2 regions of the Paenibacillus sp. 481 genome follow, and region 2 is predicted to be linked to the other one. Evidence: riboswitches for the same ligand, from Rfam matches in the RefSeq annotation. Region 2 holds a riboswitch; the other holds the start of a gene.
What was found. A riboswitch is a leader RNA that binds a small molecule or an ion and turns the genes downstream of it on or off. The one in region 2 is predicted to bind cyclic di-AMP.
Positions count from the first base shown of each region.

Region 1: linked by a shared signal. The riboswitch ahead of KIK04_RS05195 (hypothetical protein) and the one ahead of KIK04_RS22955 (C40 family peptidase) in region 2 are both predicted to bind cyclic di-AMP.

Region 1 is NZ_CP075175.1:1,191,059-1,198,545, forward strand. It holds gene kdpB (potassium-transporting ATPase subunit KdpB) at 1-2,072, opposite strand, end outside; gene kdpA (potassium-transporting ATPase subunit KdpA) at 2,102-3,781, opposite strand; gene KIK04_RS24385 (potassium-transporting ATPase subunit F) at 3,843-3,923, opposite strand; cyclic di-AMP (ydaO/yuaA leader) riboswitch at 4,231-4,415, opposite strand; gene KIK04_RS05195 (hypothetical protein) at 4,467-4,910, opposite strand; cyclic di-AMP (ydaO/yuaA leader) riboswitch at 4,986-5,174, opposite strand; gene KIK04_RS05200 (hypothetical protein) at 5,501-5,929, shown strand; gene KIK04_RS05205 (CgeB family protein) at 6,147-7,400, opposite strand; gene KIK04_RS05210 (CgeB family protein) at 7,430-7,487, opposite strand, start outside.
Region 2 is NZ_CP075175.1:5,334,755-5,342,241, reverse strand. It holds gene KIK04_RS22975 (FecCD family ABC transporter permease) at 1-280, shown strand, start outside; gene KIK04_RS22970 (FecCD family ABC transporter permease) at 277-1,317, shown strand; gene KIK04_RS22965 ((2Fe-2S)-binding protein) at 1,357-2,136, shown strand; gene KIK04_RS22960 (NAD(P)H-dependent oxidoreductase) at 2,231-2,761, opposite strand; cyclic di-AMP (ydaO/yuaA leader) riboswitch at 2,995-3,126, shown strand; gene KIK04_RS22955 (C40 family peptidase) at 3,131-3,607, shown strand; gene KIK04_RS22950 (VOC family protein) at 3,798-4,175, shown strand; gene KIK04_RS22945 (Rrf2 family transcriptional regulator) at 4,361-4,801, shown strand; gene KIK04_RS22940 (class I SAM-dependent methyltransferase) at 4,880-5,578, shown strand; gene KIK04_RS22935 (NAD(P)/FAD-dependent oxidoreductase) at 5,746-6,873, shown strand; gene KIK04_RS22930 (YqaA family protein) at 7,185-7,487, shown strand, end outside.

The DNA of each region.
Region 1 (7,487 bases), 1.6 Mb from region 2:
TAAATGAACAAGTTGCGCGCCAGCGTTTTTTCAGAAGACATCGGCTTGTACGTAACACCTTTCATCGCTAATGGAATGAGCACAGGAATAATGATAGCGTTGAAAATGAGTGCCGATAGTACTGCCGATACAGGCGAATGGAGCCCCATCACGTTAAGCGCCGACATTTGCGGAATCGCCACCATAAACATCGCTGGAATGATGGCAAAATATTTGGCAACGTCATTCGCAATACTGAACGTTGTCAACGCTCCACGAGTCATCAACAGCTGTTTACCGATTGCAACAACCTCAATCACTTTTGTCGGATCGGAATCCAGATCGACCATATTAGCGGCTTCCTTAGCCGCAGCCGTCCCCGAATTCATGGCGATGCCCACATCTGCCTGCGCCAAGGCTGGCGCGTCGTTCGTGCCGTCGCCTGTCATCGCCACCAGCTTGCCGGCCGCTTGCTCGCGGCGAATGAGCGCCAGCTTATCTTCAGGCTTACTTTCAGCAATAAAATCATCCACACCCGCTTCACGAGCAATCGTCGCTGCCGTTAGCGGATTATCTCCCGTACACATCACGGTGCGAATACCCATCCGGCGCAATTGCTCAAAGCGCTCTCTCATACCTGGCTTCACCGTATCCTTCAAATAAATAATGCCGAAAATACGATTGTCTACGGCGACGGCAAGCGGCGTACCGCCCGCGGCTGCAACTTGTTCCGTCTGTTTATCCAAATCGTGCGGAATGTGGCCGCCTTGGGCTGCAACCCAATTTTTAACCGCATCTACCGCCCCTTTGCGTACTTTACGACCATCCTGCAAGTCAACTCCACTCATGCGGGTTTCTGCTTTAAATGGAATAAAGTCACCTGCTGCGGCCAACGTTTTGTCATACGTCCATCCTTGCTTGTTCATCCAATCCAGTACGGAACGGCCTTCAGGTGTCTCATCTTCATTCGAAGAGATAGCTGCCCAAAATCCAAGCTCTTCCCCTTTCGCCCCACCGACTGGAATTAAATCATGTGCCAAACGGTTACCAAACGTGATCGTTCCCGTTTTATCTAAAATAATCGTATGAATATCCCCGCATGCTTCAACAGCCTTACCTGAAGTCGCAATGACGTTAAACCGCGTCACACGGTCCATCCCAGCAATCCCAATCGCCGATAGCAAACCACCAATCGTCGTCGGAATTAAGCACACGAGCAAAGCAATCAATACCCCAACGTTCAGCTCAATGCCCAAATAGTTACCGAAGAACGGCAGTGTAATCACGACAATTAAGAAAATGAGTGTCAAGCTGACGAGCACCGTATGCAACGCTAGCTCGTTCGGCGTCTTTTGACGCTGTGCACCTTCAACGAGTGCGATCATCCGATCAAGAAAAGATTCGCCCGGATCGCTCGTAATGCGAATCCGAATCATATCACTAATGACTTTCGTACCTGCCGTAACCGAGCTAAAATCGCCGCCTGATTCTTTTAATACCGGCGCAGACTCACCTGTAATCGCGGATTCATCGACCGACGCCAAGCCCGCAATAATTTCACCGTCACCCGGGATGATCTCGCCTTCACGGACGACAATGACATCGCCTTTGCGCAAGCTCGTGGAAGAGACACGCACCGTGCCAGTCTCTGTCACCTTGTTCGCCCACAAGTCACGCTTCGTCTGTTTCAACGAATCAGCTTGCGCTTTGCCACGGCCTTCCGCAAGCGCTTCGGCAAAGTTCGCGAACCAGACGGTCACGAACAAAATGAAGCTAACCGCCGCATTGAACCACCACGGCATCGGCGCACCAAAAGCATCTGGCACAAACGTTAACAACAGAGTAATAACAAAGCCGATCTCGCAAATAAACATCATCGGATTTTTGATCATATAAGCCGGATTGAACTTTTTCAAAGCATCGACAGCCGCAACACGTACGAGCTCCCCGCTAAAAAAGCTGCGGTCCTTTTTAGGCGCATTGGGAATGCCTGGTCGCCCTCCCCCTGCTGGTCCACCCGTCTGTCTTTGGCCTCTTTGCCCGGAATCCGGTTCAAAAGGCGTCGGTGTTTTCATCATTTTTGCAGTACTCATCGCTTACAGCTCCTCCTTTATTCCCCTCATCATTTCCACAACGTTAAATGTTCTGCGATCGGTCCAAGTACGAGTACAGGGAAGAAAGTCAGCGCACCTACAATCACGACCGTCCCTACAAATACAACACCGAACGTTCCCGAACTCGTGCGGAAAGTTCCGCTCGTTTGCGGTATAGGCTGCTTGCTCGCCATCGAGCCTGCAACGGCCAACAGCGTAATCATCGAAATGTAGCGGCCCAAAAACATCACAATACCTGTGGAGATGTTCCAAAACGGCGTCGCATCCCCTAATCCTTCAAAGCCTGATCCATTATTGGCTGCGGATGAAGTAAATTCATACAACGCTTGCGACAGACCATGGAAGCCCGGATTGGAAATCGTATCGGCCTGTGTCGCCACGGCAATAGCTGTCGGTACGAGAATAAGGAGCGGCTGTACGATAAGCGTAACCGCGATCAGCTTCATTTCTTTGCTTTCCAGCTTGCGGCCAAGGAATTCCGGTGTACGCCCGACCATTAGGCCAGATAAGAACACAGCGATCATCGCGTACATCAATACGTTCAAAAATCCTGCCCCGACCCCGCCAAATACGGTGTTCAGCATCATATTGGCCAGCGTAACGATTCCGCCGAGTGGAGTCAGTGTATCGTGCATTGTATTCACGCCACCGGTCTCTGATGCCGTTGTAACAACCGAATATAACGACGATCCTGCGATACCGAAACGAACTTCCTTGCCTTCCATGCTGCCGCTGCCACTAAATCCATAAGCGTTCATTACAGGATTTCCAGCTTGTTCGGCTGCAATAGACGTACCTAGCAGCATAATGAACATCATCGACATCGCGACGAAAAGTACTCTGCCTTCTTTGGGACTACCGACCATACGGCCGTAAGCAAACGGTAGCGATGTACCGATTAGCATCATAAGCAGCATTTGCAGCATATTGCTGATTCCATCTGGGTTCTCGAACGGATGCGCAGAGTTGACTCCGAAAAACCCACCACCATTGTTGCCTAGCTCTTTAATCGCAATCAGCGAGGCTGCTGGTCCACGAGCGATGTGCTGTTCCGCTCCCTCAATCGTGATAGCCGTTTCCGTTGGACTGAACGTTTGTGGTACACCAAGCAGAACAAAGATCAAGCCCGCTACAATCGAAATCGGTAAAAATACACGTGTAATCGAGCGAACTAAATCGGCAAGGAAGTTGCCGAGCGGCTTACCGATTAAGCCACGAATAAAGGCGAACACGACAGCTAAGAACGTGGCTGGCGCTGTAAACATCAAGAACGTAATGCCGACCATTTGGGATAAATAAGATAATCCACTTTCCCCGCTGTAATGCTGCAAGTTCGTATTTGCCATAAAGCTTATTGCCGTATTAAAAGCGAGCGACGGCTCCATACCCGGAATCCCACTCGGATTAAGCGGCAGGATGCCTTGCAGACGAAAGATCGCGTAAGTAATGCCAATCATCAATATATTGGACAGCAGCGCTGCAAAAGCGTAGTTTTTCCAGCTCTGATTCACTTCTTTGATACCAAATAGTTTAAATAATAGTCGATCGAGCGGACCGAACACCGCATCTAGCGGCCGCGGCCCCCCGTTGTTGTCGAACACCTTGGCCAAATAAATTCCGGTTGGCCGCGCTAACAGCAGGACGAGCAGCAGCGTTACCCCGATTGAAATCCATCCTAATGCACTCATTGTATTTCCACCTTTCCCATATGACAGCGACTCTTGTCGAGCACCCTAGAATAAATTGTGTTTAAAATTTTTCTGGCTTCACTAATGCGTAACCTAAGTAGATGAACAAGGCCCCAACGATAACAAATAGTCCAATGGTCACAATCGTTCACCCCGATCTCCAACTTCCCGAGTACACCAGTGTAAGATGCCGATGCTCGTTAAGCCGAGCATACTAAGAAGCATTAACATGACCACGTCGTACATCTTGAATTCCTCCCCTTTTTCTGTTCAACTTTCCTGTTCCAGCAACGGTTTATCAGTAGCAGCACAAGTGCGCAAGATAACTGAATTTTTCGTCACGATACGTAAAAAAGCACGCAAAAAGGCCGCACGGAAAGAGGGTCCTTTCCGCGCGGCCTCACTAACGCACAGCAAATGAAAGCCGTACGTAGCCACGACGAAATAAGGCGGCCTCTATGGACGCTTACGAGGTTAGCTGACGGATTCGGGCGCATTGAGTCGCCCTACTTGGCTTGAGCCAAGATTCACCCCTCACATGCGCGACTTGCAGCTCGTGTGAGCTGTCGTTACGCATGCTGTACTTGTGGTTCCCCCGCTTCCGTCGATTGACGGAACTCAGCGATGAGCATAGCCTATTTTTTTAATGTGAAGACGAAGCATCGTTCATATCACGGTTCAGCATTTACAACGCTGTTGGCGTCGGGCAGTCTGTAACGGCATGAATAAGTTCCGTCATTAAAAAGCTTACTTGATCCGATTGCGTGAACACGATGTAGTTCGCACCTAGCAATCGGTAAATCGAATGCGGATGATGATGTTTAGTAACGACCGTTATCGGGTCTGTTGTCCAATGTCGGCACACTTGCAGCAAGCGGCACGTCAACGCGAAACTTTGCTCGAAAATGAAAATACGTCCTACAGGCACATGCGGTACGATCCAAGCTTTCGGATCGGACGTATTCAGGTGACACATGTGCTTGACACCCAACTTCTCCAGCTTCTTGGCCATTCGGGTGCTGTTTACAATGGCCGCAGTAGGTATCCCTGCTCCCCTTAACTGACGCACAAAGTCTACGCCCATCGCATTCGGTGCAAACACAGTAACGATGCGATCTGCTTCAAACATATCCTGTTCCTCCTGTCTTCATTACCGTCGCCTTTTTTTCCACAAGAAAGAGGAAATGCGCCAGATCAGACTAGGCACGCCTCTTCTCACACGCTTACGAGGTTAGCTGACGGATTCGGGAGCGAGAAGTCCCCCTATCAAAGCAGCACGCTGCTTCAAATTCACCCCTACGAACGGATAATGCGCAAATTTGCCCATTATGGCCGATTTCGCTTATTGGTTCCCCCGCTTCCGTCGATTGACGGAACTCAGCGATCTAGACGTTCGGATACGTTGTATTGCTGAACTGAATATTACGCCTGATTGCCTTAACCTGTAAATCACCGTGAAAGCTCATAAATGGTAATTCCGATGCAAGACATGCATGAAATCAAGTTCAATCTTCCAAAATCAGATCATTAGCTCGCTAACGCTCAACCGTTCGTGAATTATGGTGATTTCAAGAGATATTAGCAGCAATTCCAATAACGAGCTGCATGTAAGCGCTACTTTCAATGAAATTGGCGTAAAAAAATAGGTTTGTATCTATTTACACCGATTCCCAGATCACGTTAGGATACGCTCACAACGTTTTTGAGGAGGAGTTCGTATTGGAATGCTCGGGCGACCTTGAACTTCAGCGGAAAATGCTCATTACAGAGTGGCAGCGTTGGAATAACGAACGTTTTTTTAGCTCGATTCGTGCTTGCCGATTATGCACCGATGAACAGCCGCAGCCAACGGACGCGGCGTACGCAACAGATGTCAGCTTTTTTCATGACATGATTTTTTTTCGTAGTTGCCCTCGCCACGATGAGCATGCTCCAGCCGGAAGTGAAGTGCCGCTGCTGCCAAATTGGGTCCGGGAGCGCAATATCGACAAACCGATGCAGCAAATGGAACAACAGGAGCGTGCAGCTGCTCTGGAAGACGTCGTGCAGCGTGTTACAGGGCAGCCTGTTAAACGAATTTGGCTAAGCATCGTGCTCGAAAATGGAGGCAAGCTAGATATGGTGGAAATTGAACAAACGCTCATTTGACAAAATGCGCATAGAGCAAAGCCCGAGCAGATGTTGCCCGGGCTTTATGTTATTGTCCTACTCCTGTCAAGTAAAGGGTAAAGGTACAATATAGGGAGAGACGGTTGGGCATTTACAAGGTAGAGGTAGGATGAGGCAAGCTTTGATCTAGTAGGTGTCGTTGCTATCCATATGGACTAGGTTAGGTGAGTGGATTTGGTTGGTCATGTGGGCTGGGTCAGTTTGACTGGCCGATTGAATTTGATTGGTAGTGTGGGTTTGGTTGACCGAATGGGTTTGATTGGTCGATTGAGTTCAGTTGGTTAAGGTGCTGCTGTTGATCAGATGGTGGATCAAAAACGACGCGCAGAAGTTCGTTAATTCGATTCATATAGGTATGTTCTCTCATCGTCCGCTCTAGACTGCGCAGCGCGATTTCTCGTCTTGCCTCCTCGTTATGCAAGTAATATTCAACCTTGCTCACTAACTCCTCCGAGGATCTGTAAGTCTCAATTTCAACGCCAGGCGTATAAAAACGGGGCAAATCCGCGCGAACATCGGTTAGTTGGAGTGTTCCGCAACCGGAAATTTCAAACGTTCGTGGATTAGGTGAAACAGCGGGAATACGAGCTTTGTTGTTGTTAACCGTCTCATCCTCGACGGAGCGATGCATATTGATCACAATTTTGCTGCCGTTGTACAACGTCGCTGTTTCATGCGGGCCCATCCATTTATTTAACTCAATGCGCTTCTTGTAGCGAGAAAAATGGGTCAGGCGATCCCACCACAAGCCGGAGATTACGATGTTATGCGTCGCAAGGCGAGAAATAATCGGATTGAATGATCGAATTCGGTTCCAATAGCCCGAACCGATAAAGCTGACATCTCGGCGTACAGGGCTAATCGTATGGCGTGGGCGAAAATGGAGCGGAAACACTCCAAACGGCAAATAATGCACGTGCTTACAGCCTAATAAGCGATAATATTCGACGCAGTTTAATTCTAGCGTAAATACATAGTCGTAATGCGGCACGACAAGGGTCATAATGTCGGTATAGTAAGGATCGTCTGTAATCCATACAGCCGTCCGAATGCCAGACTGTCTAAGCTCATTCAGTTGTTCGACTGGAAATTCCATTCCATCTAATACAAGCACAAGATCGGGACGAATTTGTGCTGCCGTCTGCGCAACTGGATCACGTGGCCCTGCTATGGAAAGATGAGCAACTGTGCTTTGCAGCGTTGTTACAATGGCTTCATCCAATGGTGAATATGGAAAACCTTTTCCTGATGACACATACATGACATGAATCTGTCTCATGTCGGGATTTGCATGCACGGTATGCATAATAAATTGCGAGCGTCCCCGGATGTACCCCTCCGCATATCCTTTATGGTTCCCTTCATGTTGTCCACGCTGACGAGCATTCCTTATCGGATGCTTATTCATGGCAAGCGTCCGGCGCAACGACCTTAAATGGGACTTACGCATCTTACAGCTCCTCTCTTATCGCGTGACTCCTAGCCCTTCATAACCCTTAGCATTTGATCCACTCGATGCTCGAACGTATGGCGTTGA
Region 2 (7,487 bases):
AACTGCTATCGTATGCCTTGCCGGAGGCTCCGTTGCAGTAGGGGGATCTATTGGCTTTGTAGGTTTAATTGTCCCACATCTTGTTCGTGGTCTTGTAGGAATCGATTATCGCTGGATTATACCTTATTGTGCGATATTTGGAGCCAGTTTATTGCTGCTGGCAGATGTGTCTGCAAGATTTATTATTATGCCCCAGGAAGTTCCGATTGGCGTCATGACCGCTATAATTGGAACACCCTTCTTTATTTATATTGCGCGCAGGGGGCTTAAAAAAACGTGAGTAAATACATTTCGTTACGAAATCGGTCTGCAACAGCGTCTATTTTTCTGGACAAGAAAACGATCGTTGTCCTTTTTGGATTAGGATGTCTACTTCTCATGCTATTTTTGGTGGGGTTATCCATCGGTAGTACGATGATTCCCCCTGTAGAGGTAATCAAACAAGTATTGGGCATCGGGAATGGGAAATTTACGTTTATTATTGATTCCATCAGACTTCCGCGCATGTTACTTGCCTTGCTCGTGGGAGCTGCGCTTGGCGTTTCGGGCCTTATTTTGCAAAGTATGATTAGAAATCCGCTTGGCTCTCCAGATATAGTTGGGATTACAGGTGGAGCTTCCTTCGCGGCTGTTATTTTTATCACTTATTTTGCTGGCTCCATAAGCATGAAATGGCTGCCTGCTGCCGCTATAGCAGGTGCCGGAATCATGTCTATGCTTGTTTATACATTAGCATGGAAAAAAGGGGTCACCCCGATTCGACTTGTTCTTGTCGGAATTGGGATGGCGGCAGCGATGGGGGCGATGACCACGTTGCTGCTCGTACTCGGTAGTACGGTCACTACGAGCCATGCTTATCTCTGGCTAACTGGAAGTGTATACGGTGCGAGTTGGGCGAAGGTTTATGCTATGCTACCCTGGGTGCTTATTTTTGTCCCATTAACCTTATTATTTTCCAGAACCGCGAATGCACAGGAGATGGGGGACCAAGTCGCCACTAGTCTAGGTGTTCGGGTGCAAATGCACCGATTCGGTTTGCTATTTGTTAGTGTTGCCTTAGCAGGATCGGCTGTAGCGTTCGCTGGAGGCATAGGATTTGTAGGTTTAATTGCACCGCATATCGCCAGACAACTGGTTGGACGAGCAATGGGAGGATTGGTTCTCGTGTCGGCCCTCATCGGTGGGATGATCGTGTGTGCAGCAGATATCGTGGCCAGAACCGCCTTTATTCCGCTTGATATTCCAGCCGGTGTATTTGTATCTGGAATTGGGGCGCCATTTTTTATTTACTTACTGTATCGTAATCGTCATCAATAACTGATGGGAAACAGCCTACATGGAAGAGGTAGAGAGAGAATGAATAAGAGTAACTTGCAGCTGTCCTTGTTTGAGCCAGAGGAAGTAAACATTCTAACAGAACATTTTCGTTTGACCTTACATGCGTCGCGAGACAGCCGTTTATCCATTCCAGCGGTAGATTTGTTGGATACAGCAAAGTGTCAGGAATACTTAGAAGCGGCAAAGACGATCTTTCAATGCTCAAATGCAGCTGCTAGCTTGTCTCAATTGTCCAAGAGATATGCTTATCTCACAATGGCTTCTGGCCTTTATGCCATGACGATGTTTAATAAGGGATTGGATTACTCGATTGAAAACTGTCATATTGAGTCCGTGGATGAAGACAAGTCTTGGCTGCCTGAGGTATGTTTAAGCGATTGGCGAGTAACCGAGCCTACAGGCGGAGATCGGTATATTTGGCGTGAACAAATGATTCAACGTATTTTTGCGGGGAATATGGCGGAAGTGTGGAATTCTGTCTCCAAAGTGGCAAAGGTGCCGACCTCTATTTTATGGGAAAATGCAGCTATTTCCGTATATTGGCTGTATGAAAGGCGCATGTTAGAGGGGGCTAGTGATCAACAAAAAGCTCGTATTCAAGAAGATTTTCAATATTTAGTTCAAGAAGCGCCAGCACATCTCTTTGGAGAAAGAGAGAATCCGATGAAAAAGTATAACAGTCCTAAATGTACAACGTCTTATTCGGACACGCCGATCCGTGTTCGAAAGACATGCTGCTTTTTATACAAAATTTCGGATGATCATGATTACTGCTTAACTTGTCCAAAATTAAAATGAGGTAATGCGGCATAATGAGCTCATGTAAATCAAAAGAAGTATCTCCTGAACACGGAAATACTTCTTTTTTATTTAGCTTTAATCAAGTAATTGATTACAGATTGTTAATAAACTTCAAATAATTTTGTGCACTTGTGTCCACTTCGCTTGCAGACGGCTCATATTCTGTGCCATAAAACGCAAAGAACGAACGATAATCGGCATGGCAGTATAGGAAGGAAGTTTCAAAAGGAGCTAACAAATGTTCCAGTGTGTACTTATATCTTCCCTCTGCACTATAATCTGCTTGTTTAATTCCGGCCGATACAGCTAAAGCAATTTTGCGATCTTTTAATTTATCGCCTCCGTTTGAACCATAAGCCCAACCATATGCAAACACGTCATCAAGCCATTTTTTAAGCAGCGGCGGGCAATTAAACCAATACACTGGGAACTGTAGAACCAGATTACCATGTGATTCAATGAGTTGTTGCTCTTTTTCCACATCGATGTTTCCGTCAGGGTAAACCTTATGCAATTCATGTACCGTATATTTTTCCGGATATTTATGGAGTTCCTCGACCCACCGTTTATTGATGACGGATGTTTCTATGCTTGGGTGTGTTACGATTACAAGAGTTTTCAAAGTTTTGTCCTCCTTTAAGGGTGGTTTGTGATTTATGTTTTGAGTATAAAGAGATCACTACAAAAATGTAAGTATGCACTTTTAGTACAGGTACTTACATAAAGGTTAGTGTCAAATCAGTTATGGGCTAGTGGATCAATTTTAGAAAAATCGACACATAAGTTAGATTTTTCTAATGGTTATAAAGCAGGAATTGGTTAGTAAAAAAAGAAAGGGTATAAACGTACCAAAAAAATTGTATTTTGCCGAATTCCTGTTCAGGAAACGGGGGATCCACTTGGGTGAATTAATCTATTGCAAAAAGATTATAGGGAAACCTTCTTCCGAACCCTTAGCTAACCTCGTAGGCATCGAAGGGGGAAACTAGTTTTGAAAAAAGTTGTAGCATCATTATTAGTGAGTGTGATGTGTTTTAGCTTTGCGGGGAGTGCCTTCGCTGATGAAATGAAGATCGAACATGCAGTTGATGAAGTGGTCGGGACGCCTTATAAATGGGGAGGTACGACCGTAGATGGATTTGATTGCTCGGGATTCATTTTGCACATATTTAATCAGTATGATGTAGATCTTCCAAGAACCTCAAAGTTACAAGCCGAAGAAGGAGAACATGTGGAACAAGAAGATTTACAACCTGGCGATCTTGTCTTCTTTAATACGGACGGTAAAGGTATTTCTCATGCCGGTATATTCATAGGAGACGGACAATTTGCTCATTCTTCAAGCAATAAAGGTGTTCGAATTAGTAAACTATCTGAGAACTATTACGAAAAACGATACGTTACAGCTCGTCGTGTAATATCTGAGGATGTATATTCCGTAATGACTAGTATGGAGCATGAGGCTTAAGAAAGAACGAACCTGCATGGTTTGAAGTTTCTTCGTAAAGTAGACAAGACGAACTAGGGGGAAGCTAAGAACATTTTGTTGCATTAATCGCCCGTATCGGATGTCGTGGGGTATCAGAAACCTGCTCGATGGAAAGGAATAAGAGCATCGGGTTTGGGATGTACTTACTATGAAGGGAGTGTCGCTGGTTATGATTAGTAAAGTCGGTCAAATTATGTTGTATGTAAATAACCAAGATGAGGCAGTGAATTTTTGGACAGAAAAAGTAGGGTTTCGTGTCATTTCTGAAGAAAATAACGGCCAAGGAATGAGATGGATTGAAATTGCTCCAACAACAGGAGCCGAGACAAGCATCATTCTGCACAATAAAGAACTCGTTGCTAAAATGTCACCTGGAATGAATCTGGGGACACCTTCTTTGATGTTTTTTGCAGAGAATTTTAATGAATTACATAGCGAATTAGTCAATAAAAATGTTAAAGTCGGAGAAATTGTAAATATGGGTTCCAGCAGAGTGTTTAACTTTGCCGATTATGAAGATAATTACTTTGCTGTAATGGAAAAATAACAAGTTTCTAGTATATAGGCTCTATAAACATTAAAAGACGGCAGCCAGAAATATGTGGCTGTCTTTTCTTTTTTGAAGCGTATTTACGATGAAGACAAGCGGCCGATGAGGTGTGCTAACTTGACTTATCTAAGTCATTGGAGATATTATAGACTCATTGAGTCTTTAATTAAGAGGTGAGAAGAGTGAAGTATTCGAAGGCAACGAATTATGCCCTGCATACGATCGTTTATTTGGCCCTGTTACCAGCGGGCAAGACAATAGGTGTAAAGCCATTGGCTGAAGTACAGAAAGTGTCGCCTACGTATCTTTCTAAAGTATTAACGACTTTAGTTAAGTCCGGCTTTATTGAATCGGGCACAGGGGTAAACGGTGGATACAAATTAATTAAAGATGTAAAAACGATTACATTTTTAGATATCATACATGCTATTGAGGGGACAACTTCGTTATTTAATTGTAGCTTAGACAATAAGATACATGATAGACAAAATTGTTTCATCGAAAAAGTAATGAATGAAGCTGAGCAAAAAATGGAAAATCATTTACAAACTCAAACGATAGAACATGTCTTACAGAAGGTAGACAGAAATGTTGTGAATTTCATACATTATGTAGCGAATTAATTTTTAATCTAATTATCGATTACAACTATCTTTAATATCCTTAAAATATCAATCATGAACACGAAATGGAGTTAAGCAATGACTAAAGATCCTACATTCAATTCTGCAATGGCAGCAACGTACGAAAAAAACTCTCGTATCTCGGTTCCGACGTATGACGCGTTATTTGCAATGGTTCAATCGTATTACCGCTTACAATTAGGCGAGCAAGCGGCCTCCTTGCTCGTGATCGGAGCAGGCACCGGCAATGAACTTTCCGCGTGGGGACCATCTAACCCGACATGGACATTTACTGGAGTCGACCCTTCAGAAGAGATGCTTAAGATAGCTAAGTATAAAGTAGTTGAACTAGGCTTTGAAAGTCGCGTTAGCCTCATCCATGGGACGATAGATGACCTTCCTCAGTCCGATTCGAAGTTCGATGCGGCAAGCTGTATTTTGGTTCTTCACTTCATTAACGATATTCAAGAAAAGTTGAACCTACTCGTGTCCATAAAAAATAAACTGAAGTCAGGTGCTCCTTTCGTTCTCGTAAGTGCGTATGGAGACCGTGACAATTCCGAACTGCAGGACAGGATGCAAATATGGAAAAGCTTCTGGGTAGAAGGTGGTCGCGAATTATCCGAAACAGACGAGATGATAAGCCACGCCTTGGCGAAACTTTCTTTCCTTCCTGAAACACAAATCGAAGGGTTATTGGCGGAAGCTGGTTTTACGAAAATAACTCGATTTTACTCGACGGGCATTATGGCGGGATGGATGTGCCATGCAGAGTAATTCGTGATTGGAAAAAAATGATGCATAAGTAGAGCCTGTACGACTAACGAACCAGTCAAACATAAATAAAGAGAAAGAGCAACTTTTGCTCTTTCTCTTTTCTATTTGTTATACTTTTTACTGTGTTCGCTATAATGGATATAGTGATTGAGGAAAGGGATGTACCTATGAAGAAAGTCATTGTTATTGGATCAGGAATTCTTGGAGCATCGACAGCATACCAATTAGCAAAGATGGGTGCAGATGTCATTATTGTAGATCGCAAAGATAAAGGCCAAGCTACAGATGCGGCTGCTGGTATTATTTGTCCTTGGCTCTCACAGCGACGGAATCAGGCTTGGTATCGGCTGGCAAAGGCTGGCGCCCATTTTTACTCCGGTTTGATTGAAGAGCTCAACAGCGAGGGTGAAACAGAAACTGGCTATGCTCAAGTTGGGGCTCTGTGTCTACATGATGATTTAGACAAAATCAAAAAGATGGAGGAGCGCGCGCATGTACGCAAAGCGGATGCACCGGAGATCGGCGAAATTACCCAGCTTGATGAAAAAGAAACCCATTCGCGGCTTCCGCTGTTAGCAGAAACATATCATTCTGTTCATATTAGCGGAGCTGCTCGGGTAGATGGTCGTGCGCTGCGTGATGCGTTGATCCGATCCGCACAAAGAAACGGGGCTATCTTGATTGATGGGGACGCCACGCTTCAATATGAGTCTAACAGTGTAACAGGAGTAACGGTCGGGTCACAAAGCTTCTCGTCTGACGTCGTTATTGCCTGTGCAGGGGCTTGGGCCAATGCGCTTCTACAGCCATTAGGCATTCACTTTAAGGTTAGCTATCAAAAAGCACAAATTATGCATTTACAAGTTCCTGACCAACAAGACACAGGCAAGTGGCCTCTAGTGATGCCACCTGCTGATCAATATATGCTCGCTTTTGAACACCAAAAGATCGTTATCGGCGCAACTCATGAAGATGATATAGCAGGCTACGATACGAGGGTAACGGCAGGTGGAATGCAGGAAATCCTGAATAAGGGGCTAACAATAGCACCTGGCTTAGCTAACAGCACCGTTCAAGAGGTAAGAGTTGGTTTCCGTCCCTTTACACCCGGTTTTCTGCCGGTAATCGGTGCTGTTCCGGGGTGGAATGGTTTAATGGCGGCAAACGGACTTGGAGCGTCCGGATTGACGATGGGCCCGTACCTTGGAAGCCAGCTAGCGAAAATGGCGCTAGGCATGGATCTAGATATCGATATAAATGATTATGATATTCGAACAGCAATGGATGAAAAATGATCCTTGTGCTACGGATAAGCTGAGATGGTTAGAAAAGCTCATTCTCCTTCATAAGTAGGGAAATGAGCTTTTTTTATCAAGAGTACATAAATAATATCATAATAAATCTTACAAGGAGACGATATAGGCTTTGCATTAAATCTGTACTAAAGGTAAGATTAATTCTATCTGTATCGTTTTATTTTGCAATATTTTCAGTCGAATGGGTATACGAACGTAAATTGGATCAATTATCCGCTACTTTATGAAGAAAAATTAACAAACCGCGATGTTGATTCTGATATAAATAAATAAGTAGGAGTGATTATAAAATGATTGATTCCATTTTAAGCTTTTTAAAAGAATTCGGAACATTAGGAATGTTTTTACATGGTTTTATTGATGCTATTATTTTCCCTATTCCCGCTTTTTTTACGCAGGTGTCCTTAAGCATGATCGATCCATCCAATGCGTTATGGCTGGCTACGGTTGGGTTTATTGGTTGTTTATTAGGTACGCCAGTTGGCTACTGGATTGGAAAAGTAGCGGGACGATCTTTTTTGAACAAAATACTCAAGAAAAAATGGGTCGATTCCGCTACAGCCATGTTTCACCGTCATGGGGAAACAGCTATT